One region of the Syntrophomonas sp. UBA1041 genome, then DNA from elsewhere that is predicted to be linked to it. Evidence: predicted binding sites of a transcription regulator. Region 1 holds the regulator's gene; the other holds the start of a gene.
The links. Region 1 encodes NrdR, which represses ribonucleotide reductase genes. Its sites were predicted from a motif close to CACNANATNTNGTG; they were not measured.
Positions count from the first base shown of each region.

Region 2: B2633_RS06410 (ribonucleoside triphosphate reductase) is a predicted target of NrdR. The motif match lies at 4,008-4,021, and genes of this name have one in related genera.

Region 1 covers NZ_DCEA01000003.1:110,689-127,157, forward strand. The annotation lists gene B2633_RS01035 (DMT family transporter) at 307-1,176, shown strand; gene B2633_RS01040 (ATP-binding protein) at 1,211-1,573, opposite strand; gene B2633_RS01045 (CGGC domain-containing protein) at 1,816-2,325, opposite strand; gene B2633_RS01050 (cupin domain-containing protein) at 2,417-2,749, opposite strand; gene hcp (hydroxylamine reductase) at 2,879-4,495, opposite strand; gene B2633_RS01060 (RrF2 family transcriptional regulator) at 4,558-4,968, opposite strand; gene B2633_RS01065 (DUF167 domain-containing protein) at 5,144-5,434, opposite strand; gene B2633_RS01070 (DivIVA domain-containing protein) at 5,436-5,933, opposite strand; gene B2633_RS01075 (peptidase U32 family protein) at 6,073-7,956, opposite strand; gene B2633_RS01080 (YggT family protein) at 8,041-8,313, opposite strand; gene proC (pyrroline-5-carboxylate reductase) at 8,332-9,129, opposite strand; gene B2633_RS01090 (cell division protein SepF) at 9,129-9,557, opposite strand; gene B2633_RS01095 (YggS family pyridoxal phosphate-dependent enzyme) at 9,586-10,272, opposite strand; gene B2633_RS01100 (sensor histidine kinase) at 10,309-11,352, opposite strand; gene B2633_RS01105 (response regulator) at 11,364-12,083, opposite strand; gene pgeF (peptidoglycan editing factor PgeF) at 12,093-12,908, opposite strand; gene B2633_RS01115 (putative signal transducing protein) at 12,960-13,265, shown strand; gene B2633_RS01120 (hypothetical protein) at 13,497-14,327, shown strand; gene nrdR (transcriptional regulator NrdR) at 14,382-14,834, opposite strand; gene B2633_RS01130 (YlmC/YmxH family sporulation protein) at 14,924-15,217, opposite strand; gene flgG (flagellar basal-body rod protein FlgG) at 15,466-16,251, shown strand; gene B2633_RS01140 (rod-binding protein) at 16,270-16,469, shown strand, end outside.
Region 2 covers NZ_DCEA01000038.1:33,797-50,265, forward strand. The annotation lists gene B2633_RS06390 (DUF2325 domain-containing protein) at 1-628, opposite strand, end outside; gene B2633_RS06395 (hypothetical protein) at 677-862, opposite strand; gene feoB (ferrous iron transport protein B) at 882-3,011, opposite strand; gene B2633_RS06405 (FeoA family protein) at 3,028-3,255, opposite strand; gene B2633_RS06410 (ribonucleoside triphosphate reductase) at 4,076-6,193, shown strand; gene B2633_RS06415 (anaerobic ribonucleoside-triphosphate reductase activating protein) at 6,242-6,955, shown strand; gene argH (argininosuccinate lyase) at 7,035-8,429, shown strand; gene B2633_RS06425 (MBL fold metallo-hydrolase) at 8,619-9,554, opposite strand; gene gcvPB (aminomethyl-transferring glycine dehydrogenase subunit GcvPB) at 9,736-11,184, opposite strand; gene gcvPA (aminomethyl-transferring glycine dehydrogenase subunit GcvPA) at 11,186-12,499, opposite strand; gene gcvH (glycine cleavage system protein GcvH) at 12,511-12,897, opposite strand; gene gcvT (glycine cleavage system aminomethyltransferase GcvT) at 12,944-14,050, opposite strand; gene B2633_RS06450 (hypothetical protein) at 14,422-14,700, shown strand; gene B2633_RS06455 (heterodisulfide reductase-related iron-sulfur binding cluster) at 14,715-16,469, opposite strand, start outside.

The DNA of each region.
Region 1 (16,469 bases):
AAAAATTTACAGGGTGTAATGGGGGATTATCAGGTTTCAGTACAGCCTTACAGGGAGGTTGCCGGGCTCTATGGCAACAATCTTGCCTCAGGAGATTATAGGAATTTACATTGGGGAGCGGCTGAACTTCTTTTTCTCAAGCGGAATTCAGACGTTCGAGGCTGTTCATGCCGCTGGATTAGCAGCGCCGGACGAACACTCGGCCCGACTTCAGTCTGTATCGGGGCTGCCTTGACATCGCACTGCTTTCGGGTGTTGCTTCCCGGTTTATATAGTGCTAACTTAAAAGAGTTGGGGGATGAGGATTTGTTAAAAAGGCTTGATAAAGGACTTCAGGCTGATCTGGGCATGTTGATGGTGGCACTGGTGTGGGGCGCCACATTTGTTATCACCAAGCAAGCCCTGCTTGATATCGGACCTTTTATGTTTCTGGGGATACGTTTTCTCCTGGCTTTTTTGGTCCTGGTATTACTCAGCTTTGGGCACCTGCGCAAAATAAATAAGCAGACTGTTTTGACCGGTATTTTCATCGGGTTCTTTTTATTTGTGGGCTATATTTTTCAGACCGTGGGGTTGCAGTACACCACCTCTTCCAACGCCGGCTTTATCACCGGTTTGAGCGTGGTTCTGGTGCCTTTGCTGTATCATCTCCTGGAGCGCTCTGTGCCGCACTGGTCGACACTGCTCAGCGCCGCAACAGCTGCCCTGGGGCTTTTCCTGATGTCAGTTCCGGCGGGCTCTTTCCGCCCCGGGTACGGCGATCTGCTGGTGCTAGGCTGCGCGGTCGGCTTCGCGGTGCATATCATCCTGGTAGACCGCTACTCCCACAATTTTGGGGCCACAGCCATCACCGCGGTGCAGATATTTACGGTGGGGATTTTGTGCCTGGCCATCGGCCTGGTAGTCGAGCCCGGACGGATCGTTCTGACCGTCCCGGTGATCAAAGCCATCCTGATCACTTCCATTTTCGCCACCAGTCTGGCCTTTTTGATCCAGAACGCCATGCAAAAATACAGCACCCCTACCCGCTTCGCAGTAGTTCTTGCCATGGAACCGGTGTTTGCCGGTGTTGCGGGCTACTGGTGGGCGGGTGAAGTGCTCTCGTCGCGCGCTTATCTGGGGGCCCTGCTGATTCTCCTGGCCATGCTGATCGCTATCCTCATCGCCCGCAAGTAGCCCCCGCCGCATGTCGCGGGGACGGCAGACCGGCTTAACCGTGGATCAGGCCGGGCAGGCATCGGGTGCAAACCCAGTGGCTCTCCCCATTTTTGCGGACCTGCAAGAGGTAGTGTTCGGCTTCGCTGTGCCGGCACAGGTGGCAGCGCAACAGTTCCTGCCCTGCCGGGTCACGGCCGATATCTTCCGGGATCTCCACTGCATCTGACCTTCGTTGCAAAGACAGGGCTCCTACCGGGCAGGCCCCTATACACACTCCGGCTCCATCGCAAAGCTCCGCGCTGATTACTTTGGCCTTGCCGTCTACCAGCGCCAGAGCGCCTTCCACGCAGGGTGAAATGCACTCGCCGCAGCCGTTGCATAATTCTTCATCAATCTTTATAACTGTTCTCGCCATCTCATCTACCTCCCTGGCAGAATTTCTTGTAGTATTCCCAATCGGGGGTTGGGATCTTTATGAAATGCGGTTTAATCAGGCCAACAAAGCCGTTTAATAGCTCGGGCGGAGTCATGCGCTCACCCGGTTTGCGCAAGGCAAGACCGTTCTCACTTGCGTTTGGGTTCTGTACGCACCTCGTTTACGCCAGCCAGAAAACCTTCCCGGCTTGCGCCAGGCAGCGTCGCTAAGCGCCCGGGTTTTTAATGATGGGTTCCTTCTATTACTTTGAGGCCTTTGCTTTCCAATGTCTTTTTTATTTGTTTGACATGGGGGCAGCGTGGATAATCCTCTTCCAGGAGCATGCAGGACGATAAGTGCACCACATCCACCCCATAGCGCATTAAGCTGTCCACCAGGCGAAATACCCGCCGTCCCGGACAGCCCCCGCAGGTAAAAAACCCCACCAGTTCTATATCGCCCGGGTAGTCCTTGAAATGGCTTTCCCGGCGGTTGAAGGACTTCAAACAGGCCACCCCGGGGCAGACCTCGGATACAATTTCGCAGCGCACCACCGCCACCCGGGTTTTGGAAGCATCGGCTTCCTTTCCGATGTAGCCCAGGTATTTGGCCTGCGCTGCGGTGACATCGCTTAGCTCAACGGTATCGGCTCCTTTTTTGCGCACCTCTTGCTCGACCGCGCGCCGGGCCATTTTGCGTACAAACCCGGGCACTTTCTCCAGGGCTTGCTGAGCTTCCTCGCTCCATTTCACAGTATAACCCTCCGCATTTTAAAGAGTCCACCCCTGTACAGGGGACGGGACTCATCCGGCCGGATTCGCTGCCTGTAGCCTATACCCGGCCTCAGGAGCGGATCATGACCAGCATCATTTTAAATCTCTCCGGAGCGTGCAGGGCGTGCGGCTCTCCGGCGGGCATCATGATGACCTCTCCCGCTGATACCTGATGGGGCGCCCCGGAAACGGTCACCTCGCCCTTCCCGTCCAGGATATACACCAGGGCATTATACGGTGCGCTGTGCTCGCTCAAGCCCTGTCCGGCATCGAAAGCAAAAAGGGTTACGGTTCCGGTGGGCCGGGCTATCAGTGTGCGGCTGACCACGGACTGCTCCTGATATTCGATCAGTCCGGCGGCAGCGGCGCCGTTTAGAATTTTTTGATCAGGCTGCTTGTTCATGAGCTTCACTCCTTTACTCAAGATGTGGAAAAAGCCCCCCGGGGCGGTCAGCCCGCCCCAGCAGGGAAGAAGAATTATATTGAAGTTGGCCCCGGGTTGATCAGCCGCGGCCAATATTTATTTCAGCGCTTAGCCTAAAATGGCTTGTAAGTCCTGTTCCGGTTCGCCTACCGCCTGGATGCCGAAGTTTTCCACCAAGACCCCCAATACGTTGGGGCTGACGAAATTAGGCAGGCTGGGCCCCAGGCGAATATCTTTGATGCCCAGGTACAAAAGGGTCAGCAGTATCGAGACCGCCTTTTGCTCATACCAGGATAACACCAGTGAAAGAGGCAGGTCATTGACCCCGCAGTTCAGAGCCTCGGCCAGGGCAACTGCGATTTGTATGGCCGAATAGGCGTCATTACATTGTCCTACGTCCAGCAGGCGCGGAATGCCGCCGATGCTGCCCAGTTCCTGATCGAAGAAGCGAAACTTGCCGCATCCCAGGGTCAATACCAGGGTGTCGGGCGGGGTTTGGGCCACAAAGTCGGTGTAGTAACTGCGCTTCCCCTTGGAGCCGTCACAGCCCCCTACCAGGAAGACGTGGCGCAGTTTGCCGTCAGCCACTGCCTTCAGAACCTGATCAGCTACGCTCAGAACCGTCTGCCGGGCAAAACCGACCATAACCTTCTTACCCTCTTCATCTTCGGCAAAACCAGGTGCGGATTGAGCGGCTTTAATAATGTCCCCGAATACCCCGTTGGGCAGATGAGCCACCCCCGGCCAGCCTACCGGTCCGGTGGTGAAAATACGTCCTTTATAGCTTTCTGCAGGCTCCTGCAAACAGTTAGTGGTCATCAGGATGGGGCCCGGGAACAGGTCAAATTCTTTTTTCTGATGCTGCCACGCGGTTCCGTAGTGCCCGTACAGGTGCCGGTACTTCTTCAGGCCCGGATAGCCGTGAGCCGGCAGCATTTCACCATGAGTGTAAACCAGGATACCGCTGCCTTCGGTGGCCTTTAAGATATCCTCCAAATCCTTGAGGTCATGGCCTGAGACCAGAATGCATTTGCCGGCTTGGTGTCCCAAGGGCACCTCAGTCGGGGTGGGATGGCCAAAATGTTCGGTATTACCGCGGTCCAGAGCCTCCATGGCCAGGAGGTTGATGCGTCCGCATTCCAGCACTAATTGCACCCATTCGCCCAGTTCCATCTGGCTGTGCCCCAGTGTGGTCAGAGCCCTGGTCATGAACTCATAGATCTCCTGATTTTCCTGTCCCAGGATCTGTGCATGGTAGGCATAGGCCGCAATCCCGCGCAGTCCATAGAGCAGAATTTCCTGTAGAGAGCGAATGTCCGGATTAGCCTGGCGGTCAATGATAAGCCCTGCTTCCTCGCCTTGTTTGATCATCTCGCTCAAGGTGGCAGCCGGCTCAAATGCTATGGCTCCATCCAGGCTGATGCCTTTGGCCTCAAGCTCTTTCGTAAGACCGTCCCGCAGCTTCACTGTAGTTGTAATCGAGGCGGTAATCTGCACCGGGTCAAAGGTGACATTTGTCAAGAGGCTGAACATGGCCGGCATGAAGTGGCGATCCGCCTCGGTCAGGTCCATACCCGTGGGACGGGCTTTTTCCACCACGGACGCCAGGCTCTGCAGGGCATGCCCCAGCAGATCCTGCAAGGCTGCTACATCAAGGCTTTTGCCGCATACTCCTTTGACGGTACAGCCGCCTTTAGCTGTCTGCTCACATTGATTACAGAACATCTTGTCATCCTCCTATAAAAGATTTTGTTGAGTACTATTATCCACAATTAGAGTAAAATTTTTTATTCCGGGTTGTCCGCTAACAGATCTAAAAGGGATTCGCGGTTGAGTTCCCGAAGCAGCGCAGCCTGCCCTCTGGCCAGAACCCGGTGCACCGGACAGGTCGGCTGATTGGGGCAATCATAACCCGGTTCCAGGCAGACATTGAGGGCCAGGGGACCTTCTACCGCGGCGATGATGTCCGCTATGGTGATCTCGCCCGCGGGTTTGCCCAGGCGCACTCCGCCCTGCACCCCACGCTGAGTAACGACCAGACCTTGCAGCGACAACAGATGCACGGTTTTTTTGAGAAAATCCTCTGGTATCCCCTGCCGATCGGCTATGAGCTTGCTGGCCAACACTTCCCCGGACGGGTTCTTGGCCAGTTCCAGCATTATTTTAATGGCATATTCGGCCTGTCTGGTGATTTGCATTTTCTCTGCTCCTGTTGCTTAAAGTGGATAATGTTTATCATGTTTGTTATGTTTTGATTATAACGGCTAACCGCCAAGATGACAAGCAGTTTTTGGGCTGAGAAAAATTGCCTGAAACAGCAAAAGTTGAAGTGATTATTTTGAGAGGCTTAATGGATGGCTGCCCCTGATAATCCTAAGCTAATCCCAATCTAGCCAGGAGCTGCTCTCTGTTCAGGCCTTTGATCTCCACGGTTTTATGGCGGGAGGATTCCCCTTTGGCCAGGTGCACCTGGCTTTTGGAGAGCTTCAGCCGCTGGGATAAAAAAGCCACCAAGGCCTGGTTGGCTTCGCCTTCCACTGGTGGTGCGGTGATTTTTATTTTCAAAGCCCCCTCGAATTCACCCACGATCTGATTCCTGGAGGAGCGCGGCTGAACCAGGACCTCCAGGCGCAGGCCTTCCCGGGTTTCAATTATATTGAGCAACCTATATTACCTCCATCTTGATAGCCTCCAGACCCTCCATCATCTCTTTGAGGTCTTTGCCGTAGAAAAAGCCGGCCAGGTCTTCAAAGCGCTTCTGGCTCTTGTCCAGCATTTCCATCTGCCCGCCCAACTGGGCTTTGAGTTCAGCGCTGTAAATATTGAGCCGCTTGATCACATCCTGGTATATGTTGAGCATCTCGGAAATTTTCTGTTTGGATTCACTCAGCATCAGGGCCGCTTCACGGTGAGCGTTCTGTTTTAATTCTTCGGCGGTCTGCTGTGCCAGAATGAGGCTGTTGTTCATGGTCTCTTCCATCTTGCGGTATTTGCTGATCTCAAATTCCAACCGCTGAATTTGATCGCGCAGGGTGGCGTTTTCATGGAACAACTTCTCATAGTCCTGCGCCACCAGGGCCAGGAAATTGCGCACTTCCTCCTCCTTGAAGCCACGCATGCTGCGGTTGAACTGCTGACTGCGTATCTCCATGGACGTCATCATTAGGCAGCCCTCCTTTTCTATTTGGTGCAACCCCCGTGGAATACCCGGGGTTTCAACATCTCCTCATTTTATACTCATACTTATTTATTTTGGCGCGAGTCAAGAACCATCCCCGCTTGCGCGCTGGTGTGAGGCGGCGCTACAGGCGCCGGGCGGTCAGTCCATCCGGGAACAGCTCTATAAGCTGCAGGTAGGAAGGCTGTTCTAGCCGCTTTCCCTGCGCCATGTCAGCTATGGCCTGTTGATAGATTTCTACCACCTCCCGCAACAGCTGAGGATGATAGAATTGCCCGTCAATACGGAAGCGTTTAATGCCGGCCGCCGCCATACCCGGCAGGTGGTTGAACAAGGCCAGATCATAGGGGAAATAAATATGGTTGCGGCATTGCCAGTCGGTTCTGATCTTAAATGCCTGTTCGTAGCAGTCCATCAGAGCGTAGCCGGTCTTTAAGCAGTGAATCTTGCAGTCGGCCGCGCTATCATCGCTCCAGGAACGGGCCGGGCAGTAGTCGGTGATCATGCCGCACAACGGCCCCTGCACCAGAACCTCCAGTTTTTCGCCCAGGGCAGCCAATGCCCGGAGGCTGTCCCGGTCGGTTTCCAGCGAGGCGGTGACGAGTGCGGCCCCCTGGTTCAACAACCAATGGGCGGTTTCGTAATTGGCGACATTCAGGCCATACCCGGCTTCCACCGCCATATCCATCTCTCCGGCCAGCTTCCATGCCCCGTATTCATTAGCGATGACCCCCTGCCAGGGAAATTGACTCCAGGCTTTTAGATTTTTCCGCAGCGGGTCCAGGTTATCCTGGGTGATGATGCGGGGGGTTTCCGCAAAAAGTCCGATATCCTCCGCTGCAGCCAGGTCGAAGGCCGTCTTGAGTTGTTGCCGGGTCCAATTGGAGCCCTCCTGACGCATCTTTTCCGTTCCTATTATCAGTTCTTTGACCCCGCTGCCCAGCAGTCCGCGCATTTGATCCAGAGAACCTATTTTAACCCGCAGTTGCGTCTGGCAGGGCGCAAGCACCGTTTGGGGCTGATAGTCTTCAGCTTTAAGGCTCAACAAAGGCCGGGCCTCGGTGGGGAAAAAGGGCTCCCGCGAACCATCCAGCCCGATCGCTTCCCGACCGGGACGCTCCAGGAGATTGCCCAGGGTGAAATCGCGCTGCCGGTGGTTGATAAGCAATTGATGGTCTTCCGGATCCGGGGCGGCTTCAGGATCGCTCATGATGCGGTCCAGGGCCTGGCGGTAAACTGAAATAATGCTGGTCAAATACCCGGCTTCACGCATGCGCCCTTCGATCTTAAAGGAGCGCACCCCGGACCGGGCTAATTCGCGCAGGTAAGGATATACACACAGGTCATGGTGGGCCAAGTGGTAGCTGAATTCTTTCGGGTCGGCAGCTGCGCCGGTGAGGCGGTAGGCCCAGCGGCAGGGTTTGATGCAGCGGCCCCGGTTGCCGCTGGCGCCGCTAAGATAGCTGCTCATATAGCATTGTCCGGTATGGGCTATGCACAGATCGCCGTGGGCGAAGAATTCCAGGGAAAGTCTGCAGTTCTGGTGAATGCTTTTTATTTCGGCCAGAGAGAGGTTTTTGGACAATATAGCCCGAGTGAAACCCTGCTCTTCCAAAAACTGCACTGCGGCCAGATTGCCGACGCCCATCTGTACACTGGCATGCAAGGGCACGGTCAGGCCCATTTCCTGGGCCAAAGCCACCACTGCCATATCCTGCACGATCATGCCGTCAGCCCCGATATCCTGCACAAAATCCAGATAGCCGCGCAGTTCGCTCAGTTCGCGGTCATAGTAGAGGTTGTTTACGGTGATGTATAATTTCTTGTCCTGCTGATGCAGATAGGCGGCCGCATCCTGAAGTTCCTCAGGGGTGAAATTCATACCGGGTTTGAGCATGCGCATATTGAAGCGCTTGTCTCCGCAGTATACCGCATCAGCCCCGGCCTCAGCCACAGCCTCTAATACTTCCCATTTTCCGGCTGGGGCCAGGAGTTCTAATTCTCGCATAGTTTAAAAGACAACTCCTTTGATAAATGACCAAATGACCGGCAGATACCGGCTCTTATGATTCGTAGTTATTAGATCAGGCGGTTAGAATCTGAATATCATCAATATGACCCGGATAACCGCCCAGCGCACCACTTCCAGAGCTAAAACCACCACGATGGGTGAAAGATCCAGCCCGCCCAGCATCGGCACCAGGCGCCGGAAGGGGGCCATGATCGGTTCGGTGACCTCGTACACAAAACGGATGATGGACTGGTAAGGATTATGGGGTATAAATGACAGCAGACAGCGTATAATCACCATCCAGATTAATACGCTGAAGGCGATATTGACGATTTGGATTAATAAGCCGCTCAATTCTTTCTCTCCCGTCTTTTATTGTCTGCCCAGCTCTATGGAGCGCTGGTAGGCTTTTTCAATGGCGTCGAAGAAAGCCTTGCGCAGGCCGTTGGCTTCCAGCTGCCTGACCCCGGCGATGGTGGTGCCGGCAGGAGAACACACCTGTTCTCTCAGTATAGCCGGATGCAGGCTTTCAGACTCCAGCATGGCCACGCTGCCTTTAAAGGTCGCAAGCACCAGTTCCCGGGCCAGGGGCGCATCCAGGCCGACATTCACCGCGGCGTTAATCATGGCTTCAACCGCTAAAAACACATAGGCCGGGCCGCTTCCTGAGACTGCGGTGACAGCGTCCATCAGTTTTTCTTCAACAGTTACCGCCGCACCCAACTGGGCAAAAATATCCCGGGCGATCTGCATCTGCACCGGCGTAGCCAGCTTGCCCGCACACAGGGCCGATACCCCTTGGCCGATTAAGCAGGGGGTATTGGGCATGACCCGGATGACTGCGGTTTTACAGCCGCTGGCCTTTTCCAGGGTTTCGGTCTTGACCCCGGCCAAAACCGAGATCAACAGTTTACCCGAACTCCAGGTTCCCAGGCTGTCCTTCATGACCTGCTCGAGCTGTTGGGGTTTGACCGCCAGGATGATCACATCGGCCGCCTCTATGGATTCGCACAATGCGCAGGCCGCGGCTCCGAACTCGGCCTCGAACAAAGCGCTGCGGGCCGGGTTGATATCATTGCAATAAACTGCCGCAAAAGCCTGCCGGTCAAGTCCTTTGAGTATGGCGTAAGCCATTTTGCCGCAACCGATAACTGCCAGTCTTTGGGGCACTATTTATCACCCCCGAAGATATTGCCTAAACCATGTTTGCGCATTATTGACCGGGCGTCCCTGGCAATCTCCACATTGCTGGGGGTGAAGATAAACACATGCTGGCCCAGCTGCTGGCTGTTGCCGTCCAAGGCATAGGTGGTGCCGCTTACAAAGTCAAGAATGCGCTGCGATAATTCTTTAGGGGTATTTTCAAAGTTCATGATTACCTGTTTGCGGTTTTTCAGATGATCGGCCAGAATCTGCACCTCATCGAAGCTTTCCGGTTCGCAGACCACCACTTTCATGGTCTTATTGGAGTGTATGCTGACCACATTGGAAATACTACGCATGTTTTCTTCGGGAACTGCCGGCATATCGATGACTTCCTCCTGGACTTCCTCCGCTTCTAAACCAAGCCAATTCCATAATTTGTTAAGTTTACCCATTCTACTTACCTCCTTGTCCCTTTGCTCACTAACGATTTTGCTCCCCAAACAACGCGGTACCTACCCGAATCATGGTAGCCCCTTCCTCTATGGCGCTTTCAAAATCCTGCGACATCCCCATGGAAAGGTGCCTCATCTCCACATTCTGGCAAGTCCTACGCTTATAGCATCGATAAATTTCGTGCAATTCTTTAAATATTGGCCGAGATTCTTCGGAATCTTCCGAAAGAGGAGCCATGGTCATCAAACCCTTTATCCTCAGCCACTTCAACTGCCCCACCGACTGCAAGAATTCTTCGATATCGGGAACTAATACCCCGGTCTTCTGAGCTTCACCGGCCAAACTGACCTGCAGCAAGGCCGGAACCTCTATTCCCATCAACCCGCCTCTTTTATCCAACTCTTCGGCCAGAGACCAGCGGTCCAGGGAATGGACCAAAGCCGCCGTGCCGACCACGTCCTTGACTTTATTGGTCTGCAAACGGCCGATCATATGCCAACGGGCTTCGGGGAAATGCCCCTGCTTTTGCTTCAGCTCCTGGGCCCGGTTCTCGCCAAAATGGGTCAGCCCCAGGGCCATGGCCTGCTCTACGGCTTTTAAGCCTACGGTTTTGCTGACCGCAATCAAGGTGACTTCCTGGGGGTCGCGGCCGCAACGCCGGGCGGCGGCTGCAATCTTTTGCTGTATATTATGTAGATTTTCGACTATGCCCAATGAATCGCAACTCCCTGCTTCCCGGTTCCCGGGACTCTAAACAGTCAGAAAACAAACTCCAAAAGTGGAGCCTTTGCCCACTTCACTCTTGACAAACACCTGCCCGCCATGTGATTCCACGATATGCTTGACAATGGAAAGCCCTAAACCGGTGCCCCCCTGACTGCGGGTGCGAGCCTTGTCCACCCGGTAAAAACGCTCGAACACCCGGGAAATGCTGTCCTCGGGTATCCCCACCCCGGTGTCGGTCACAGTAATTATAATACGGCTTTCCCGCTGTTTGCAGCGAATGATCACGACTCCCCCGATAGGGGTGTATTTTATGGCATTATCCAAAAGATTGATCAAAACCTGGCCCAGGAGGTCTTCATCGGCATGCACATCAGGCATGGCCGGCGGGTAGATGAATTTAACCATCAAATCCTTTTCACTGATCTGCGGCCCCAGCATATTGATCACCGAGCGGATAGAGCGGGCCAAGCCGACCGGCTTGGGCTGAATCAGCTTTTCTTTGGATTCAATGGAAGAAAGGGTCAAGAGATCCTCAATCAGTCTGCTCAGACGATCGGTCTCGGTGTCGATGATGGTCAAGAAGCGCCGGCAGGTGTCGGAATTGCCCATGGCTCCGTCCAGAAGAGTCTCTACAAAACCCTTGATGGAGGTTAAAGGGGTGCGCAGCTCGTGGGAAACGTTGCCGGCAAACTCGGACCTGACCTGGGCAAAATTACGAATGTCGGTGATATCGTGGAAAACCACTACGGTGCCTTCCAGCTGGCCTTGCTCGTCCTTGATGGGCCGAACCAGAACCCGGTACACCTGATTATGGGTTCCCAGCATGGTCTCAGTAAAAGTTTCTTTGCCCCCCAACAGGGCTTCGTCAACCATGGCCACCAACTCGCCATTATTGGGGCTGATGGTTTCCATGGTCTTGCCTACCAGGGTGCCCCTGGCGGTGCGAAAGATTCTCTCGGCGACATGATTGGCCACTATCACCCGGCCGTCCAGGTCAAATATGATCACGCCTTCGACCAGGCTGGTCAATATAGCTTGCATTTTAGGCTGATCCAGTAATGTAACCATGTTTAATACCTCTAAATCACCGATTTATCTTCAGTAAAACGATAACCTACTCCGCGGACGGTTTCAATATAATCCGGATAAGCCGAGTCGTCGCTGAGCTTCTGGCGCAGGTGGCGAATGTGAACATCCACCGTTCTGGTATCACCAGAGTACTCATAGCCCCAGACCTTTTCCAGCAAGGCTTCGCGGGTAAACACCTTGCCTTGATTGGAGATCATCAGGCCCAGTAACTCAAATTCCTTGGGGGTCAGTTCCAGCTTCTTCTCACCGATAAAGGCTTCATACTTTTCGGGGATTACCAGGAGATCTTTATACACATATACCTTTTTGCCCATGGCCTTCTCGGCCTGCAGAATTTTCAAAGCGCGCAGCCTGGCCTTGACCCGGGCTATCATCTCCCGGGGGCTGAAAGGCTTTTTGATATAATCGTCAGCGCCCATCTCCAGTCCCAAAACGGTGTCGAATTCCTCGCCTTTGGCGGTGAGCATTATGATGGGAATGCTGTTGTACTCCGGGTTGAGTTTCAAAGTACGGCATACCTCCAACCCGTCGATTTTGGGGAGCATGATATCCAGGATAATCAGGTCGGGCATCTCGCTCTTGACCTTCTGCAAGGCGCTGAGGCCGTCATAGGCCACAACCACTTTGTATCCTTCTTTTTCCAGGTTAAACTTGACCAGCTCAACGATATAGGTTTCGTCATCGACTACCAGTATCTTGGTGTTCTGCATTTCTTCTCCTTATTTCCTGAGAGCTATAGCCGCGCCCATGCGTCCGGTTTGTCCCTGATCGCGGCGGTAGGAAAAAAAGCGCTCCGGGTAGCAGGCGGTACACAACGGGCAGGTGATGATGTTGTCCCAGGGAATGCCGGCAAGCATCAGGATCTGCTCGTTGGTGGCTTTTAGATCCCAGGTATAGCCGTGTTCATCCTCATAAATTATATCACTAAAATCGCGAAATCTATCCTTTACTTTCTGCACCAGATCAGGCTGAACGCGATAACAGCAAGCGCCGATGCCGGGGCCGATAAAGGCCTGTATATCCCCCGGAACAGAGCCCATGGTCTTGACCATGGCCTGTACGGTTTTGGCTGCAATCTGCAGGTAAGTACCTTTCCAGCCGCTGTGGGATACGGCTATAACCCGCCGGGCCGGATCAAAAAAGAATAATGGGATGCAATCGGCATAAAAAGTGGCCAGAGCCAGATCGGTCTGGTCGGTAATCATCCCATCCCAGCCGCAAAGTGCGGTCTGATCACTGTAAGCCCCGCTGCTGCGGTCTTTGCGGGATACTATACCCACTTCGCTGCCATGGATCTGCTGGCAGGACACCATATCCTCCAGCCCCAAGCCAAAAAGCTGCATCAGCAGCTGCCGGTTATGCACTACCTTTTCGGGGTCGTCGCCCACATGCAGGGCCAGGTTTAAACTGTGGCAAGGCTGGCTGCTCAAGCCTCCGGTGCGGGCGGTAAAGACCACTTGCGCGCCTTTTTCCTGCCAGGACGGCACGGTTATATACTCGAGACCATGTAATTGTTGCCAGGTCCAGCGGTTCATTTGTTCAACCTCTTTCTTTCGCGTACAATATGGTTAAGGAGGTGGGTTGTAATGAGCAGTCACTCCGTTCCCCCGACCCCTGAAGGCAGCGGGGGCAGTCGCGACCAGACTATGGTTTGGGTTACTCTAGTACGAGTCTTTCCTCCTGATGACATTATAATTGAAAGCCTGTTAAGATCACAGGAAATACCTTATCGAATCGAACGCAATGCCATTTCGCAGATTCCGCTGTCGGTAGGACCTTATGCGGAAACCGTGATAAAAGTGCCGCAGGAATGGGAAACCGAGGCCTTGAGGCTCTTGGAGCCCGTTCCTGAGCAAGCTGAAGGCGAACCCGGCACGGCTCCGGATAATTAAGATAAGGGCTGCTTCTCCATCCGGATTATGGAGTTGTCTTGAATAGTCTGCATCCTGGCCGGATCAGCGGTTTGATCTCTGCGGATTTGAACCTCAGGGCCGGGATCCCCCCTTGAAAACAATACAGTTTTGCTCAGATTGCAGCGCTTTATCTCAATGGTTTTTGGTTTATTTGGATTTCTGAATCCGGATGGCCGGAAGCAATATCAGTAAGCAAGGAAGGTGCCCAACTTGCTGACCATCAGCCAGGTGGCCCGACGCTACCAGCTTAACAACCGCCAGGTTCACGAATTGATGGAATATGGCTATCTGCAGGTCTCACAGGTCTTACGCAACGCCAACGGGGGCCTAAGCTATCTGTTTGCTGAGAAGGATCTGGAAGCGGTCGATATTTATTCGTCACTGGCCGACCTGCAAGATAAAAAATCCCTCCTGGGGGGCCGGGGCCTCAATAAGGCCCGGTTCAGCAAAGTGCTAAAGGCCGTCCACCATTACGACCGTTTTCTGGCCAGCATAGCGGGCCTGCCCGGCGAGGAAGTCCTGCGCATATCGTTTTACTTATTTCATCTTAACCATTATGCCAAACGTTATCCAGAGCAAAGCCAGGAACTGTATTCCCTGAAGAACCGGGTGATAAAAAAGCTCTACCGGGAAAATCCGGATCTTATTCAGGTGCGCTACCTCATGGGGCCGGACCGCACCCGCATCTGGCTGTGTGAAGACTGCAAAGACTCGGCCCGCAGCGCAGGCTTTTCCTTTGTGGAATATTTAAAAAAGGGACATCACTGTCCCAAATGTTTTGTGCAATCGGTTGAACCCGAATATTACTCGCTTTTCGAGTTTATTATAGCTCTAGGCAACTACCGTTTCGTTTTTCACCTGCCCCGCTCCTCAGCCCGGCGCTGGTTAAAAGATATTCCCGATCTGGAGCAGGGCCACCGCGAGACCGGGCCTTATGAAGACTTCATGTATCTTTACGGCCGTGCCTCCACCCGGGTGGAAGAAAAGAGCTTCCCGCCGGCTATGGTAGTGGAAGCCCTCACCGCCTACCTCAACCGATGACGCCCGCGGACACAGACGGACACATGTGTCCGACGTCCCCATGTGTCTCATGTCCTACTGTTTTTTCAGCTGTTCGATGGTTTTAATGAAGCTGTTGAGATCGGCAAATTGTCGGTAGACTGAGGCAAAGCGCACATAGGCCACTTCATCCAGGGCCTGCAGACGCTTCATAACCTTCTCCCCAATCACCTGACTGCTCACTTCACGTTCATATTCATCGCGCAATTCGCGCTCCAAACCGGCCACCAGGTTTTCAATATCCTCCATGCTGACCGGTCTCTTTTCACAGGCCCGGGTGATGCCGGCCAGCAGCTTATCACGGTTGAATTGCTCGCGGCTGCCGTCCTTTTTTACCACCACCAGAGGTCTCTCTTCGATTCTCTCATAAGTTGTGAATCTGCGCTTGCAGGCGTTGCACTCCCGCCTCCGGCGTATGGAGGCGCCGTCGTCACTGGCCCGGGAATCCACCACCCGGCTCTCAAACTCCTGGCAATAGGGGCATCTCAAATTATCTTCCCCCTTAGGCCTTTCTAGTTCAGGTGCTGCCCTTATTATCGCCAAAAGGGGCCGATAATTCAACTTGATATTATTGAGGCTTAATAGCGATCGTCATCGATGCGATAATCGCGGCGCTGGTAGCCCTCAACCTCATTAGCCACGGGAACTTCCACCAGAATGACGTCCCGGCCGATGCGGATAATCTTATGCCAGGGCACAGTCACCTCTTCCCGGCGGGAGAAAATGTTGAAGCCCCGGCTGTGCCCGGGCATGACCAAACCCAGGACACGGCCGTTCTCCAAGTCTAAATCTATATCTATGATGTTGCCCAGTTTCTTCCCGTCTACTATATTGATTACATCTCGGGTTCGCAAGTCGGATATTTTTATCATGAATCACACCTCGAAAACTGTATGTGCTTTAATATATGAAAATAGAGGAAAAAAGTTGCTACATTAAGACCCTTTGGTGGACAAATTATCGTTAAAGTTTATGCAGCTGTTTTACGATATAGAAATGGAATAACTTTTTATTGCGTTGTGGGCTGGACTCGCCGAGGGGCCCACCTTGCACCGATCGACCGAGGTGCAATTCCTCAAGCTATGATCAAAAACGAATTATTCTAAGGAGGAAACCCGCTATGATGAGGTCCCTCTACACTGCCAGCACGGGCATGCATGCCCAGCAGCTCAATGTGGACACCCTGGCGCACAACATCGCCAACGTGAACACTACCGGATACAAGCGGCAACGGGTGGAGTTTCAGGATCTGCTCTACCAGACTATTAAACGCCCCACAGTAAGCGATGAACTGATCGAGCCGGTGGGGGTGTCTGTAGGCCTGGGGGTTCGACCGTCCGCCATCGATATCATGACCGGTCAGGGCAACCTGCAGCCCACGGGCAATCCCCTTGATGTAGCCATTTCCGGTGGTAATGCCTATTTCCGCGTTTACGGCCCTGGAGATCAAGAGCTCTATACCCGGGATGGCTCTTTCAAACTGGATGCGGAGGGCAATCTGGTGACCAGCGGCGGCAACCTGGTTGCGGGGGTGGATGCGCTGGAAGCGGGCGCCTATGATATCCTGGTTGAAAAGGACGGCCGGGTGACTTATAAGGTTTCAGGTTCGGATGAAATCCAGGAGGCCGGCCAGTTGGAACTGGTCACCTTCATGAACCCTTCCGGTCTGGAGAAATTAGGGGGCAATCTCTATCGGGCCACCGACACCGCCGGTGAAGCGGTGGACTGGGACCCCGAAGCGGACAGCACCATCACCCTGGAGTCCGGATACCTGGAGTCTTCCAATGTACAGATCGTGGAGGAGATGGTGGGTCTGATCACCGCTCAGCGCGCCTATGAAATTAACTCCAAGGTGGTTCAGTCGGTGGACGAAATGCTGCAGACCACTACCAATCTGCGCCGCTAAAGAGGAGGCTGATCCCGAATGAGTGCGGTTAACGCCATAGGCATCGGCAATCCCGTCAATATGTCCGGGGTTCAGGCCAGCCGCGAACAGCAGCAGGCCGGCAAGTTCAACCGGGTATTGCAGGAAGCCATGCAGAGTAAAGAGGATAAAAAATTACGCCAGGCCTGCGAGGAGCTGGAGAGCGTTTTTGTATACCGGTTGCTGTCAGCTATGCGGGC
Region 2 (16,469 bases), on a different contig from region 1:
CCAGGTTATGTAGTTTGTTTTCCAAATTGCGACGGATCTTTTCTGAGGCAGTCAGATCTTTGGCCAGTTCTCTCCGGTCCTTCTTTTCCTGCCGGAGTCTGGCCGTCAACTGGGCATTGATATAGGATAAACGGTCATATTCGATTTTTTCCTGGCGCGCTTTGCCGCCATTGAGATGGGACAACATATGAACATCGCCGAAGACGTTGTTGATCGTTTTCTCTGCAAGCCCCGGATGGGTGACCGCCACCCAGTACAGCCCGCAAATATGGCCTGATTTCACATGATCCTGCCATGCCGCCATAAACTGATCTTCAGTACAATTCCCGAAACGGGAGATTTCGCAGCGGTATTTATGGTTCAGATGACTGTTCAGGCGGCGTGACACTTTGTTTTCCGAATACAGGGCCTGCACCATGAACATATGGATTTCATGGTCGGAAAACGGCTTGCAGTCAATATGCAATTTATTGAGAATCAGCCTTTGCTCGTCCATATCCAGACAGGTGCCGCACACTGAACAGAATAAATCACTGGATATATCCCAAACAAATTTGCGTTTATTGCTTTTAGCCGGCATAGAATGTGTTTTGCCCACCGGTTTGATATGATTATTTAAAATCTCCATAGCTTACCTCCTTCCATGGATTTTTTTCGGCAAGAGTGTTGGCGGGGTTCACTCTGCGCTTCTATCGGTTTTTATGCCTGTAATCACCAGGCTGCCGGCTTCGATATCATGTTCGTAAGTTGTTTCCAGCTTATCCAGGACCCTTTGCGCCCATTCTTGGGCGGTTCTGCCAGAGGGAGCGGATGGTCCCCCCAGCATCAACTCGGCAAGCCGTTTACCGCCAATCAGAGCCATCTTGTATCTCCTTTAAGGGTTAAACCCCAATGCCCAACAACAGCCCGCCCCGGTAGACCAGGAAAGAGACGACCCAGGCCAGGGCCAAAGTGTAGCCAATGGTGAACAGCGGCCATTTCCAGCTATTGGTCTCCCGCTTCATGACTGCGATGGCGGCCATACAGGGAACATAGATCAAAGTGAAGATCATGAGCACATAGGCCACCAGCGGGGTATAACCGGACTGTTCCTTGGCCCGTTCAGCAAATCCTTTGACCGAAGATTCCTCTTCTTCGGCCAGGGCCTCTTCGTCTTCGATGCTATAAAGGGTTCCCAAGGTACTTACCACCACTTCCTTGGCGCCAAAACCAGCCACCAGGGCCACGCCGGTTTTCCAATCAAAGCCCAGGGGTCTAAACACCGGCTCTATAGCCTTGCCCACTTGTCCGGCATAGCTGTTTTCCAGCTGAACGGTGGCGTCTTCGTAGGGCTGCCCCTGACTATCGGTGGTGGGAAAAGTAAATAAAGCCCACATCACAATGGATATCATCAAGATGATGGTACCGGCCTTTTTCACGTAAAGCCAGGTTCGTTCCCACATATGGATCAGAATATTTTTTATCGTAGGCATTTGATAAGTCGGTAATTCCATAACGAAAGGCTCGGTTTCACCGGGCAAGAGCCAGGTGCGAAAAACCCGGGCCATAATAATCGCCAGGCAAATGCCGATCATATATATGGAGAACAATATGTTCCCTCCCATTTGCGTGGGGAAAAAGGCGGCAATCAGCAGACTGTAAACCGGCAGCCGCGCCCCGCAGCTCATCAGAGGAGTAACCAGCATGGTCACCAGACGATCACGGGGATTCTCCAGAGTGCGGCTGGCCATCAGCGCAGGCACCGAGCAGCCGAAACCAATCAACATGGGGACAAAAGACTTGCCATGCAGGCCGGCTTTGTGCATCACCTGGTCCATGACAAAGGCGGCTCGGGCCATGTAACCGGTTCCTTCCAGGAAGGCGATGCCCAGGAAGAGCAGCAGAATGTTGGGCAAAAAGACGATGACTCCGCCTACCCCGCCTACGATGCCGTCCACCAGCAGAGAACGCAGCAGGCCGTCTGCCATATTGGCATTCAGCCAGTCGCCCAAAGCGGATACTCCGGAATCGATCCAATCCATGGGAGGAGCTCCCAGGGTGAAAGTCATTTGGAACAGCAGCCACATCATGCCCAGGAATAAGGGTATACCCAACACGCGATTTAAAAGAACATTATCGATTTTCTCCGTCACGGTTGCCTTGTCCAGAAGGGCTCTCTGACAAACTTCGCGGCAAATCCCGCGAACATAAGCATAGCGGTCTTCCACCAACGCTATTTCCGGTTCATCGTTGGTGAGATTCTTAATACGCTGACGGCTTTGCTCAACTTCGCGCATGAAATCCGGACCGATCTTCCAGGCTGAAATTTGCCGGCCTACTTCCTGGTCATTTTCCAGAAGCTTGATGAGCAGCCAGCGGAAGGGCATGGTGGAGAGTTCGGTACCGGCTTCTACTCCAGCTGCGGCTTCCGCGGCCACAGGTTGGGGAGGCTGTAATTGCTCCTGCAGTCGAGCCAGCTCATCCTCAATTTCCGGACGGTAGCGCCCTTGTCTTTCCTGGGCCTTGGTCTGCCCGGAGTCGTAATTGACTATCTCCTCCAGGATATCCCGGATGCCCTCGTTTTTGCTCCCCACAGCCCGTACGACCGGTATCCCCAGGAGCTGTGAAAGCAGGCCGTGATTTATTTTAACCTGGTTTTTCTCGGCGACATCCGACATATTCAGTACCAGTATCACCGGAACCTCTAATTCTTTTAACTGCATAGTCAGGTAGAGGTTGCGCTCCAGGTTGGAAGCATCAACAATATCAACTAAGATATCGGGCTTTTCATTAATAATAACCTGACGGGCCACCACCTCATCCGGCGAGTAGGCGGAAAGTCCGTAGGTCCCAGGCAGATCGATCACGGTAATATCATGATCCTTATATTTTACCCGGCCTTCTTTTCTTTCCACGGTTACGCCCGGATAGTTGCCCACATGCTGACGGGCGCCGGTCAAGGCGTTGAATATGGTGGTTTTCCCTGAGTTGGGATTACCGGCCAGGGCAATGACAATGTTTTTTCGGTTCATCTTCTATTTCCTCCAGTTATGATTCCAGGATAATGGTATTGGCTTCTTCCTTGCGCAGAGACAAGTGAAAACCCTGGCTTTTAACCTCTACCGGATCGCCCAGAGGGGCATAGCGCTCCATCATAAGCTCCACCCCGGGCACCAGTCCCATTTCCGTTATGCGCCGGCGGATGATGCCGTGTCCGGTAACGGCCTTAATTCGGGCGCTCTCTCCAGGAGTCAAGTCTTTCAAAGTTCGGGTCATAGCTTTCATCTCCATTCTTCATATAAAATCCACTCTTTTTATACATGGCTTCTATTTTGTTATCCATCAGGGCGGTGGTTTGTTAGGAGTCCTGCTTGGGGCCTGGCTCCGCGCTGGCCTCCGGCCACTCGCGGACGGGGCAGGAGCTGGAGGAGCACATTCCACAGTCGCAAGAATTTTTTCTCGGTACACCGCTTGCCGTATCCATTAATCTTTTGACCTTAAAGCCGATGGCAATCAGGGCCAGCAGGAGAATTGCATATAAAATAAATTTTTCCACGGATATCACCCCTTTGAAAGTTAGCATTGGCTAACTTTTTATTTAAATAATAAACGCCACCACATATCTAAAATGATAATGATTATCAATATTATGATAGTCGATAGTTTTATCTTATGTCAATATATTTTTTAGACTAAAGCGCACCGGGGAGAACACGCCGCACCGGCTATTACAGGAATGCACTGCATCGGCAAAGATACCGAAAGATTCATCAACCTTTTCGGCCTGCATTTGAAGGTGCAGGCTTTGCTGGAGCGGAGAATTAAAGCTGAATAATCCCATAACCTGATTTGGGGCTGAATTACTGGGAAACACTAGGACTATAGGCGCAGGATGGGGCTTACTCCATCCTGTTAACTTTTTCAAAAGGGCTGAAAAAGGACAAAATACTTCGTTTGGATCATCCCCAGACATAATTTCTGGGATATGGCAAAACAGGCCTCGTTGTATCCCCTTATATGGTGGTATATACTGTATATAGTGTGAAGAGCAATTAGCACACCATATATATTGTGGTTGAAACAAGGAGGAAATGGTTTGAGCATTACAAAAATTCGCAAAAGGGATGGCCGGGTGGTGCCATTCGAAAAACAAAAAATCGTCAATGCAATATTTCAGGCCGCCAAAGCGGTAGGCGGCCGCGATATTCAAATTGCCCAAACCCTGGCGGATAAAGTAGCGGAACTGGCGGAATATCAAAGCCTGGATGATTACGAGATCCTTTCGGTGGAAGAGATTCAGGATCTGGTGGAAAAGGTCCTGGTCAAAAACGGCCATTACAAAACTGCCAAAGCTTACATTCTCTACCGCAAACAGCATGAGATGCTGCGCGATACCAGGCAGCTATTAGAGAGCAACGAGATCGTCAACAAATACCTGGATCGCAGCGACTGGCGCGTCAAAGAAAACTCCAACATGAATTTCAGCCTGCAGGGCATGAATTTCCATATCTCCTCTATAGTTACCAGCCAGTACTGGCTGAATCAGATCTACACCCCACAGATGAAGACCGCCCAGGAGAGCGGGGATTTCCATATGCATGACCTGGGCATTCTGGCGGTATACTGCGTGGGCTGGGATTTGCAGGATTTGATCCGGGAAGGCTTTAAAGGCACCCGCGGCAAGGTGGCCAGCAAGCCGGCCAAGCATTTCCGCACCATTCTGGGCCAGATCGTCAACTTCTTCTACACTTTGCAGGGCGAGGCAGCCGGAGCACAGGCATTTTCCAACTTCGATACCCTCCTGGCTCCCTTCATCTATTACGACAATTTAAGCTATGAACAGGTCAAACAGAGCCTGCAGGAATTTATTTTCAATGTCAACGTGCCTACCCGGGTGGGATTCCAGACCCCGTTTACCAACATCACCATGGACCTCAAGGTTCCTGGTTCCTTCAAGGATCAGGCCGCCATTATCGGCGGACAGCTGATGGAAAAGAACTATGGCGAATTCCAGAAGGAGATGGATATGCTCAACCAGGCTTTCGCCGAGGTGATGATGGAAGGCGATGCCGAGGAGCGGGTTTTCACCTTCCCCATCCCCACCTACAACATCACCGCCGACTTCGACTGGAAGAATCCGGCTTATGACCGCATCTGGGAGATGACCGCCAAATACGGCATCCCTGGGTTTTCCAATTATATCAACTCGGATATGGATCCGGAAGATGCCCGCAGCATGTGCTGCCGACTGCGTTTAGACAACCGCGAACTGCGCCGCCGCGGCGGGGGGCTGTTCGGCTCCAACCCCTTGACCGGCTCTATCGGCGTGGTGACCATCAATATGCCCCGCATCGGCTACCTGGCCAAGAATGAAGCTGATTATTTTGAGAGGCTGGCGTGCGTCATGGACCTGGCCAAAGACAGCCTGGAGATCAAGCGCAAGGTGTTGGAAAACCTGACCGATTCCGGGCTTTATCCCTATTCGCACTTCTACCTGCGCAATGTCAAAGAGGCCAGCGGCAGGTATTGGGTGAACCATTTCTCCACCATCGGTCTGGTAGGAATGAACGAATCCTGCCTGAACTTCCTGGGTCAGGATATCGCCAGCCCGGCCGGGCATGCCTTCGCTGTCAAAGTATTGCAGTTCATGCGCGACCGCATCAGCACCTATCAGGATGAGACCGGCAGCCTGTTCAATTTGGAAGCCACTCCGGCTGAAGGGGTGAGCTACAGCCTGCCGCAGAAAGACCGCAGGCTGTATCCGGAGATCATCGTGGCCAACAACGAAGCGGTGAAGCAAGGAGCCGAACCGTTTTACACCAATTCCACCTTCCTGCCGGTAGGATATACCGATGATCTTTGGGAAGCCATGAAGCTGGAAGACCCGCTGCAAACACTGTATACCGGGGGAACCACCTTCCACATTTTCCTGGGCGAAGCCCTGCCGGATGTGGGAGCGGTCCAGAATTTGATCAAAAAGGCCTGCGAGCAGTTCCATATGCCTTACTACTATATTTCCCCGACCTTCAGCATTTGCCCTGAACACGGCTATATCCGGGGCGAGCATTTCGAATGCCCCTATTGCCAGGAGAGCGGCAAGGAGACCTCCTGCGAGGTGTATTCACGGGTGGTGGGCTATCTGCGCCCGGTAGATCAGTGGAATGAAGGCAAACAGCAGGAGTTTAGGAACCGGCAGACCTACAAGGTTGGCTAGAGCATCTGCGGCAGTACTCTATATCGAATGAATGCGGAGTTTTGAGGCATGAGATTTGCAGGTTTTTTAAAACAGAGTCTGGTGGACTACCCCGGGAAAATAGCCGCGGTGCTATTTACCCGGGGCTGTAATTTGCGCTGCCCTTACTGCCACAACGGGCACCTCCTGGTCAAACCGGGGCGTACCGAAAATAATGACCTGGATCTGGACATTTTGCTGGGATTCCTGCAAGAACGCGCCGGTTTTTTGGACGGGGTGGTGATCACCGGGGGCGAGCCCACCCTCAATCCCGGCCTGCCCGAGGCCTGCCAGGCCATAAAAGCCCTGGGATACCTGGTGAAGCTCGATACCAACGGCACTCGTTATGAGGTTTTAAAGAGCCTGATCGAGGGGGGCCTGGTGGATTATGTGGCCATGGACCTCAAAGCCCCCCTGGAATACAAGGATTACCTGGAGGTGTGCGGGCGGCTCAGCCGGGAGGACTTCCTCAATATACGCAACAGCGTGCATTTACTGAAAGAAGCCCCCATCGAGGTGGAATTCAGAACCACGGTGGTGCCGCTTTACCACAATGCGGATGACCTGCTCCAGATCGGGTCAGCCATTGCAGGAGCAGAGCTCTATACCCTGCAGCAGTTCAACCCCCGCCAGACACTGGAACCCGGACTCCGCTCCAGCAGGCCTTACCGCCCCCAGGAACTGCAGGAAATGGCGGCCCGGCTCCGGCCCCTGGTAGCGAGGGTGCGGGTAGTCAATGCGTGAAAAGCGGCGGAAGTCTTGGTATCAGGCGCAGAGTACTCTATAATTAAGTAGTTAAAGCTCAAGGAACAGGGGTGTTGATATGAAATTGTGGGGTGGCCGCTTTACCAAAGAGAGCGACCTGTTAACCGAGGACTTTAATGCCTCCGTCGCGGTGGACGGCCGTATGTACCGCCAGGACATAGCGGGGAGCATAGCCCACGCTGCCATGCTGGCCAGGCAGGGGATAATTGACGAAGAGGAAAAAGATAAGATTGTGGCCGGCTTGCAGGAGATCCTGGCAGAGCTGGACCAGGGCCGGCTGGAATTCACCGTAGCCGCAGAAGACGTGCATATGAATATTGAAACCTTCCTGATTGCCAGGATCGGCGAGGTAGGCAAGAAGCTTCACACCGCCCGCAGCCGCAATGATCAGGTGGCTCTGGATGTGCGCCTCTACCTGAAAGACGAAGCCTGGATCATTAGGGGATTGATCCTGGGACTGCAGGAGACTCTGCTCAATCTGGCCCGGGAGCATACCGAAACCATCATGCCCGGCTACACCCATATGCAAAAGGCCCAGCCCATAACCCTGGCCCACCATCTTTTGGCCTATTTTGAGATGCTGCGCCGGGATGTGGAGCGTTTGGAGGATGGCGTGAAGAGGGCCAATGCCATGCCGCTGGGCTCCGGGGCCCTGGCTGGCACCGGCTTTAACCTGGACCGGGAATTTGTAAAAGAGCAGCTGGAGCTTGACATCATCACCCGCAACAGCCTGGACGCTGTCAGCGATCGCGATTTCGCCCTGGAATTCTGCAGCTTCGCCAGTATACTGATGATGCACCTATCGCGCTTTTCGGAGGAACTGATCCTCTGGTCCAGCGAGGAATTCGGCTTCATCGAGCTGGACGACGCTTATACCACCGGGTCCAGTATCATGCCGCAAAAAAAGAATCCGGATCTGGCCGAGCTGGTGCGCGGTAAAACCGGCCGGGTGTACGGGGATCTGATTGCACTTCTGACCTTGATGAAAGCGCTTCCTTTAGCTTATAACAAAGACATGCAGGAGGACAAAGAAGCCCTGTTCGACGCTATGGATACGGTTAAGAAATGCCTTATGGTCTATGAACCCATGCTGAGGACGGCCCGCTTCAGGACTGAGAAAATGCTTGAGGCCGCCCGGGGCGGATTCACCAATGCCACCGACCTGGCCGATTATCTGGCTGCCAGAGGGCTGCCCTTCCGGGATGCCCATGCGGTGGTAGGCAGGGCAGTGTTGCATTGCATTCAAGCCGGCAAGGTTCTGGAGGAGATCTCCCTGCAGGAGTATAGAGAATTCTCGCCTCTGATCGAAGCGGATATATACAATTACCTGGATATCAAGGCCTGTGTTCAGAGACGCTCCGTGCCTGGCGGACCCTCATCTTTGGCCGTGAATCGGGCTTTGGAGGAAGCCTTCTCCTGGTTGGGAAGTATGCATGAAAAAACCTCTTGGTAAACCTGGAAAAACATTTATAAACAAAAGCACATATCGTTGGATGAAACATATTGCGGCTGTCTTCGCGGGCAGCCTTTTTATATAAACTTTTGCTTAGAGCCGGCATTCTAACGGAACCAGGTCTTACGCGACAGCCGATAAGCATTGGCTATCCTGAGGATTTCATTCCGGGGCTGTCTTTTAGTGGAGTTATCGGGGCAACTGCGGCTTTTCTTCCGGGGACAGCCGTTTTTTGCCGCGGGAGCGATAATGGGGGATATTATCTTGCATGATTATGGAAGCCTGGCCTTGATTCACCAGGTAGGCCAGCATGCTGGAAACGGTTTTGGAGAGCCGGAAATAATGATTGCGGTTGATTTTAACTCCCTGGCGGGAGGTGAATTCACCTATAACCCCCTCCAGGCTGCGGGGTACTTGGATGATGTCGTCCATAGCCCGAAGGTTATTTGTCAAAATGTCGTAATTGGCGGTGATAACGAGAAGGGCGTCTTCCGCCAATCCCCCGTGGGACAGATATATTGACTTATAATTGCCCGCTGTGAGCCTATCAAGGGTTAAGAACTGCTGGGCCGCATCAACCAGAAATACACAGGGGAATGTCTTCAGGATCTGGGGAGATACCAGGCTGTCCCCGGCGAACAATACCCCGTCAGGGGTGATGAGGCCCATCTGCCCCGGGCTGTGCCCTGCCAACGGCACCGCTTCAAAGCGGGCTTCTTTGATAAACACAGGTCCTGCCTCAACCCGCTGGGTGACCCGGGAGGCCTGGGGCATGAAGAACTTGCCCCTCAAGAGTTTGGGGGGATAGGCAGTGTAGGTTGAATAGGGGAGCAACAGAGGGTTCTCAATAAAAGCCGCCTCGATGGCAGTGGCATACACTTGGCAGCAGGTGTGCTCCTGAATCAAGCGGTTGCCCCCGCAGTGGTCGGCATGGGCATGGGTATTGAAAATGGTGTGAACCGCCCAGCCTTTTTCGTCCAGTATCTGCAACACTTCCCGGGCGTGGGCTGAGGTGTGACCGCTGTCGATAAGCAGGCAGTCCCGTTCATCAAGAAGGTACACCCCCAGTGAGGCGAATTCGCTTTCTATGGCATAGGTCTTCGCTGCCAGCTGCCGCAGTTGCACCGCTTCTTGAGCCCTCCTCCAGTTCGCTTAAAAGCTCCCGCGTAAAAAATACCAGGGTTGTTCAAACTCCTCAGCCTGCCGTTCCCCCGAAAACAACCCTACTCCAAAATGACCGGGCTGCCGGGAAAATGTGGTTCTTCACTTTGCCCAAATCCTGAATCAAATATGGAAGGAGCCCCTATCAAGGGGCCTCCCATTTTACTATGGGCTTGCGGGCCGCAGTCACCTCATCGACCCTTTTTATGACCGCATGGTGGGGGGCATTCTTGACCAGATCAGGATTATCGGCTGCTTCTCTGGCGATGGACTGCATGACCCCAACAAAGCGGTCCAGGCGTTCCTTGGATTCGGTTTCGGTAGGCTCAATCATCATGGCCTCCGGAACGATCAAGGGGAAATACACTGTGGGGGGATGATAGCCGTAGTCTATCAGGCGCTTGGCGATATCCATGGTTGAAACCCCGTATTGCCCCTGGTTTTTGGAATTAACCACAAATTCATGCTTGCACAGCCGGTCCAGGGGTATATTATAGGTTCCCTTGAGTTGATGGCGCAGGTAGTTGGCATTTAAGACCGCGTGCTGGCAGGCTTCTTTGAGGCCTTCCCCGCCCAGGGCCCTGATATAGGTGTAGGCCTTTACAATCACTCCGAAATTCCCGTAGAAATTCTTCACCTTGCCGATGGACAGTGGGCGTTCGTAGTCGAAGGCATAAAGGTCACCCCGCCTCACCGCCACCGGCACGGGCAGGAATCTTATCAGGGGCTCTTTTACCCCCACCGGACCCGAGCCCGGCCCGCCTCCGCCATGGGGTGCGGAGAAGGTCTTGTGCAGATTGACATGAATAACATCAAAGCCCATATCACCGGGCCGGGATACCCCCATTACCCCGTTTAAGTTGGCCCCGTCATAGTAGAGCAGGCCGCCGCCCTCATGAACTATGCCAGCCACCTCCCGGATGTTCTCTTCGAACAGCCCCAAAGTGTTGGGATTGGTGAGCATCAGGCCGGCCACTTCGGAGGTCATTTTGGAGCGCAGGTCATCCAGATCGATAAGGCCTTCCGCATTGGAACTGATTTCGATTACCTCGTAGCCCACCACATTAGCAGTAGCGGGATTGGTGCCATGGGCGGAATCCGGCACCATCATCTTGGTGCGTTTGTCATCCCGGCGGTCTTTATGATAGGCCTTGATGATCATCACCCCGGCCATCTCCCCGTGGGCGCCGGCGGCGGGCTGCAAAGAAAAACCGTCCATACCGGTTATCTCGGCCAGCATCTGCTGCATTTCATAATAAAGCTCTAAAGCCCCCTGTACGCTACCTTCTGGCTGACAGGGATGGATAGCGGCGAAGCCGGGGAGCCGGGAGGCCCACTCGTTGATTTTGGGGTTGTATTTCATGGTGCAGGACCCCAGGGGATAAAAACCGTTATCCACACCATAAGCCCGGGCGGACAATTCTGTAAAATGCCTTACCGCCTCCACTTCGCTCAGTTCCGGCATGGCGGCGGGCTGCTGGCGCATAAATTGCCGGGGTATATTTTCACTCAGATCGATCTCAGGTATATCCAGGTCTGGCAGGGTGAAGGAATTGCTGCCGGGGACGCTCTTTTCAAAAATCAGTTGGCTCATGCTATTTCCCTCCTAAAATGGCTGCCAGCCGGTCAATTTCAGCAGGGGTGCGCTTTTCGGTGAAAGCCAGTAATAAAGCCCCATCCAATTGGTAGCCCCCGATGATGCCGTTTTCCAAAAGCCTGCGGTTGGCGGCCCCGGGATCATCGATTTTAATGGCAAACTCGTTGAAGAAGGGCTGATGGTATTTTAGTTCCAGCCCCGCCCCGGCCAGTTGTGCCTGAGCATAATGAGCCAGCTGATAACAGCGCCGGGCGATATCCCGCAAACCCTGCTCACCCACAAAAGCCAGATACATGCTGGCCGCCAGGGCGCATAAAGCCTCATTGGAGCAGATATTACAGGAAGCCAGTTCGCGGCGGATGTGTTGTTCCCGAGCCTGCAGGGTCAGGACGAAGGCCCTCTTGCCGTCTTTGTCGGTGGTTTGTCCCACGATACGCCCCGGAATCTTACGCATCAAGCTCTTATTGGCAGCCATAAAGCCCAGATAAGGCCCTCCGAAACTGAGGCTGATGCCCAGAGGCTGACCCTCGCCGACAGCCAGGTCTGCGCCCCATTCAGCAGGAGATTTCAAAAGGGCCAGTGAAACAGGTTCTACCGCCATGATAAAAAGGCCTTTATGGGCATGAATGGCCTTTTCCAGCCCGGTACAGTCTTCCAATATGCCGTAGAAATTGGGCTGCTGTATCACCGCGCAGGCGGTCTCATTATCGACGGCCGCTGCCATGGCCTCGATATCGGCGCAGCCATTTCTCCCCGGGACCAGAACCACTTCCAGGCGCCCGGAAAGGGTATAGGCCTTGAGAATCTGCAGGTATTCAGGGTGAACTGTGTCAGAGATCACTACTTTTCTGCGGCCTTTGCCGCTCATGCAGGCCAGGCTGCAGGCCTCGGCCAGGGCGCTGCCGCCATCATAAAGCGAGGCGTTGGAGACATCCAGCCCGGTCAATTTACAGATCAAGGTCTGGTATTCAAAGATGGATTGCAATATGCCCTGACTGATCTCCGGCTGATAAGGGGTGTAGGCGGTATAGAACTCGGAGCGCAGCAGAAGCTGTTCCACAGGCGCCGGAATATAGTGGTCATAGGCGCCTGCACCCAGGAAAGAAGGGAAATCCTCAGTATTGATGTTTTTAGCGGCCAGGCTTTTTATATGGCGATGCAATTCCATTTCCCCCATCCCCGGGGGCAGCCGCAGACCGCTCTTGACACGCAGGTCAGCATCGATGTCGCTGAACAGTTCATCCAGGCTGTTCAGGCCCAGGATGTTGAGCATCTCCTCTACGACCGGGGTGGGGTTAGGAGTGTATTTCATTTTACTCCTCCCTAGTCTTCGAGGTTCTGGCAAAAGGTGGTGTAGGCCGAAGCCGACATCAATCCCTGCAGTTTGCCAGGGTCGCTCAACTCGATGGCGGCTATCCAGTTCTCATAGGGATCCTGATTCAACAGCTCCGGGGAGTCCTCCAACTCCTCGTTTACGCTTTTGATGGCGCCGTCAGCGGGGCTGTACAGGTTGGCCACCGCTTTTACCGATTCGATCACCCCGATGGACTCGCCTTTGGATACTGAGGCATCCAACTCCGGCAGCTCCACGAAAACGATATCCCCCAGGTGATGCTGGGCATAATCAGTTATCCCGATATAGCCGACTTCACCTTCCACCCTTATCCATTCGTGCTCATCGGTATAAAGCAATCCCTCTGGTATGTTCATATTCGATCCCTCCATTATATTTAAGAACCTGATAAGATACCTTGCATTACTTAGACTTGGTTCTTTTGCGGTAGAATATGCCCTGGCCCACCACCGCTTTAACGGCTTTGCCGCGGATCATGATATCGATCTCGGTGCCGGGGGCGCTGTATTTGCTGTCTATCAGGGCCAGGCCGATCGGCTTTTTAAAAGTGGGGGCATGCAGGCCGCTGGTAACATGGCCGATGTTGACCCCGTCCTTTTCCACCTCGTAATGCGAGCGGGGAATCCCTTTGTCCACCATTTCGAACTCCACCAGTTTTCTTCCCAGCCCGGCTTGTTTTTGTTCCAAAAGAGCCGACCTGCCGATGAAATCACCGTTGTCAAGCTTGACGAAATAGCCCAAGCCAGCTTCCAGGGGGGTTATATCCTTATCGATCTCCTGCCCGTACAGGGGCAGCTTGGCTTCAAATCTCAGGCTGTCCCGGGCTCCCAACCCAATCGGGCTTACCAGCTCCCCTCCCGCCTTAAGGATTTCTTCCCATAGCAGAACGGCATCAGCGGGCCTGACATAGATTTCAAAGCCGTCTTCTCCGGTATAACCGGTTCGGGAGACTATACATTCTAATCCGGCTATCTTCACTGCGGGATTAAACTGAAAGAATTTGATCTGGTCGAGGTCAGTAGGGGTGAGGGTTTGCAGGATCTCCTGAGCCCGGGGCCCCTGGAGGGCCAACTGCGCATATTGGGGGGAAACATCTTCGGCAAGAACCCCCTCCATAAGATTCTCCTTGATCCAGGCGAAGTCTTTTTCCGCATTGGCGGCGTTCACCACCAGGAGATATTTGGCAGGGTGATATTTGTAGATCAAAAGATCATCAACCACCCCGCCGTCAGGATAACACATGGGGCTGTACAGAACCTGAAAGTCGCGCATTCTGGATACATCATTGCATACCAGCTTCTGCACGAAGTCCTGAGCCCGCTCCCCGGTGACCATAATCTCGCCCATATGAGATACATCGAAAAGTCCAGCACTTTCACGCACCATGTGGTGCTCCTTAATGATCCCCATGCCTTCATATTGAACTGGCAATTCCCAGCCCCCGAAATCAATGATCTTGCCTTTGTACTTCAGGTGCATGGGGTACAACGGGGTTGATTGCAACGGCATCATACTCCTCCTTCGCCAGGTAACAAAACCCGGGTTAACTTAGACTGATTGTGTTTATAGGCAATAAGAACTGCTTGGGATTTGATTCACAAATTAGCTTCCCCGCTACCTGCCCGATGTTTGTTTAAAGCGGGTTAAACTTCCAAAGCTTTCATTTGCCAAAAGAAATTGGACTACAGCAAAATTTTATCAAAAAAAGACAATAATTGCGAAACACTTATTGAGGATAAATGCAAAAAACGCCAAAACCTTATCAAATTGGGCTGTGACCTGATTTCAAATTATCATATAATATTATTTAAATTGAGCCCTGACGATATGCGATTTACGTAATCCCGCCTCGGGCGGAATTTGTTGAGGAGGATATAGACATGAGCCGCTTCTATGATGACAAAAACCTGTTCGATGAAGAAATGGTGGAGCAGTGGGCCGAGGAATTCTTCGGTCAGCTGATGAATATCTTTAACGGTTTTTTCACCCAGGTCGACCTCGAGGAGACTGTGGAGCGCATCAAAGAGATTCCTTTTGAATCCATGGTCCTGGAGAAGCTGAGCGGTGAGAGCGATGAGGTCAAATTGACCGCCATGCGCCGCATCAGGGAACTGGCCGATGCTGAGATCGAATATGTGCAGGGCTATTTGGAGCTGTAGAGCACCGGAGGCTGCTATTCAATACTCCTCCACAGGATTTCGCAAACGTCCAGGACCTTGACCCGCTCCTCTTCACCGGCTTCCTTGACCCCGTCGGTGAGCATGGTCATGCAGAAGGGGCAGTTGCTGGCGATCACCCCGGCACCGGTCTGCAGGAGCTGACCGGTGCGGGCGTCATTGATCCGCTTGAAGCCGCCCACCGCCTCTTCCTCCAGAAACATCCGCCCCCCGCCCGCGCCGCAGCAAAACCCGAAACGGCGGGACTTATCTATATCGACAACCTGTGCCCCGGTGGATTTGACCACCTGGCGGGGCGGTTCATAAATCCCATTGTGCCTGCCTAGAAAACAGGAGTCATGGTAGCTCATAGTGACCGCTTCGGTCTTATTCACACTAAGCCTGCCTTCCGCAATCAGCCTGGCCAAGAATTCGGAGGAATGGTAAACTTCAAAATCGCCCTCCATCTGGAGATATTCGTTTTTGATGGCGTTATAGCCGTGGGGGCAGATGCAGATGATCTTGTCCGCCCCGTATTTCTTGAAAGTCTCTATATTATGGGCGGCCAGGGTCTGGTAAAGGTATTCATTGCCCAGGCGCCGGGCGGGATCGCCGCAGCACCTTTCCTCATTCCCCAGATAGCCGAAATTGATGCCGGCCCGGTCAAGGAGGCGCACCAGGGCCTCGCCGGCCCGCTTGTAGCGGTCGTCGAAAGCCACCGCGCAGCCGCCGTAGAGCAGGTATTCGAATTCCCTGTGGTCTTCGGGCAGGAGATTGACCAGGTTTCTTATACCCCGCTCCTCCAGCCAGTTGGCCCGTGAGGCCCAGCCCACCCCCCAGGGGTTGTAGTTGCGCTCCAGGTTGGTGAAGGCGTTCTGGGCTTCAGCTGGCATATCGCCCTGCCACATTACCAGGTTGCGACGCATATTGATGATCTTGTTGAGGTGCTCGATGAACATGGGGCAGTGCTCCTGGCAGGCCCGGCAGTTGGTGCAGGCCCACAAGACCTCGGGGGTGACCACATCATAGAGCAGGCTGGCCTCCAGGGGGCTGACCGCATTGGCCTCGGCGTCCGAGGTCATGGCCAATTCGGGGCGGGCAGCCCCGCTTAAAAGGTGCGGGGCCTTCCCGTCCAGGTGCTTCTTCATGGCCTGGATGACAGTAACTTTGGGGTTGAGCTTCTTCCCGGTATAATAAGCCGGGCAGTTCTCCTGGCAGCGCCCGCAGCGGATGCAGGCATCCAGGTCTAAAAGGTCCTTCCAGGTGTTCTCCTCAATGCGTTCCACACCAAAGCGTTCCGCCTCTTCGATGTTTTCAATCAACGGAACCGCCTTGGGGTCCAAATCCCGGCTGTAATATCCGATCATGCCGGTGAAGATGTGCCACAGCTTGGTGAAGGGCACCACGGCGATAAAGAGGAAGGCCAGGAACATATGCGACCACCAGCTCAGGCGGTGCCACAGCACCAGACCGTCCAGGCTCATGCTTTTAAACAACCATGCAAACATCCAGCCTACCGGGGAAGCGTCCTGTTCATAGGCGATCTGCTGTAAGGTGGTGGAGAGCTTGATCTGGGCGGCGATGCGCAGCCCTTCCACCAGGAAGCCTCCCAAAAGGATGGCGAAGACCAGGGCCAGAATCCAGCCGTCCGCCGGTTTATGGTCATTGAGGCGATCCGGGCGGCGAATATAGCGTATAAAGGCCAGAACCACAATCCCAAGCATGGCGAAGAAGCCCCCCACGTCGGCCAGCCAGGATATCAGGTAATAAAG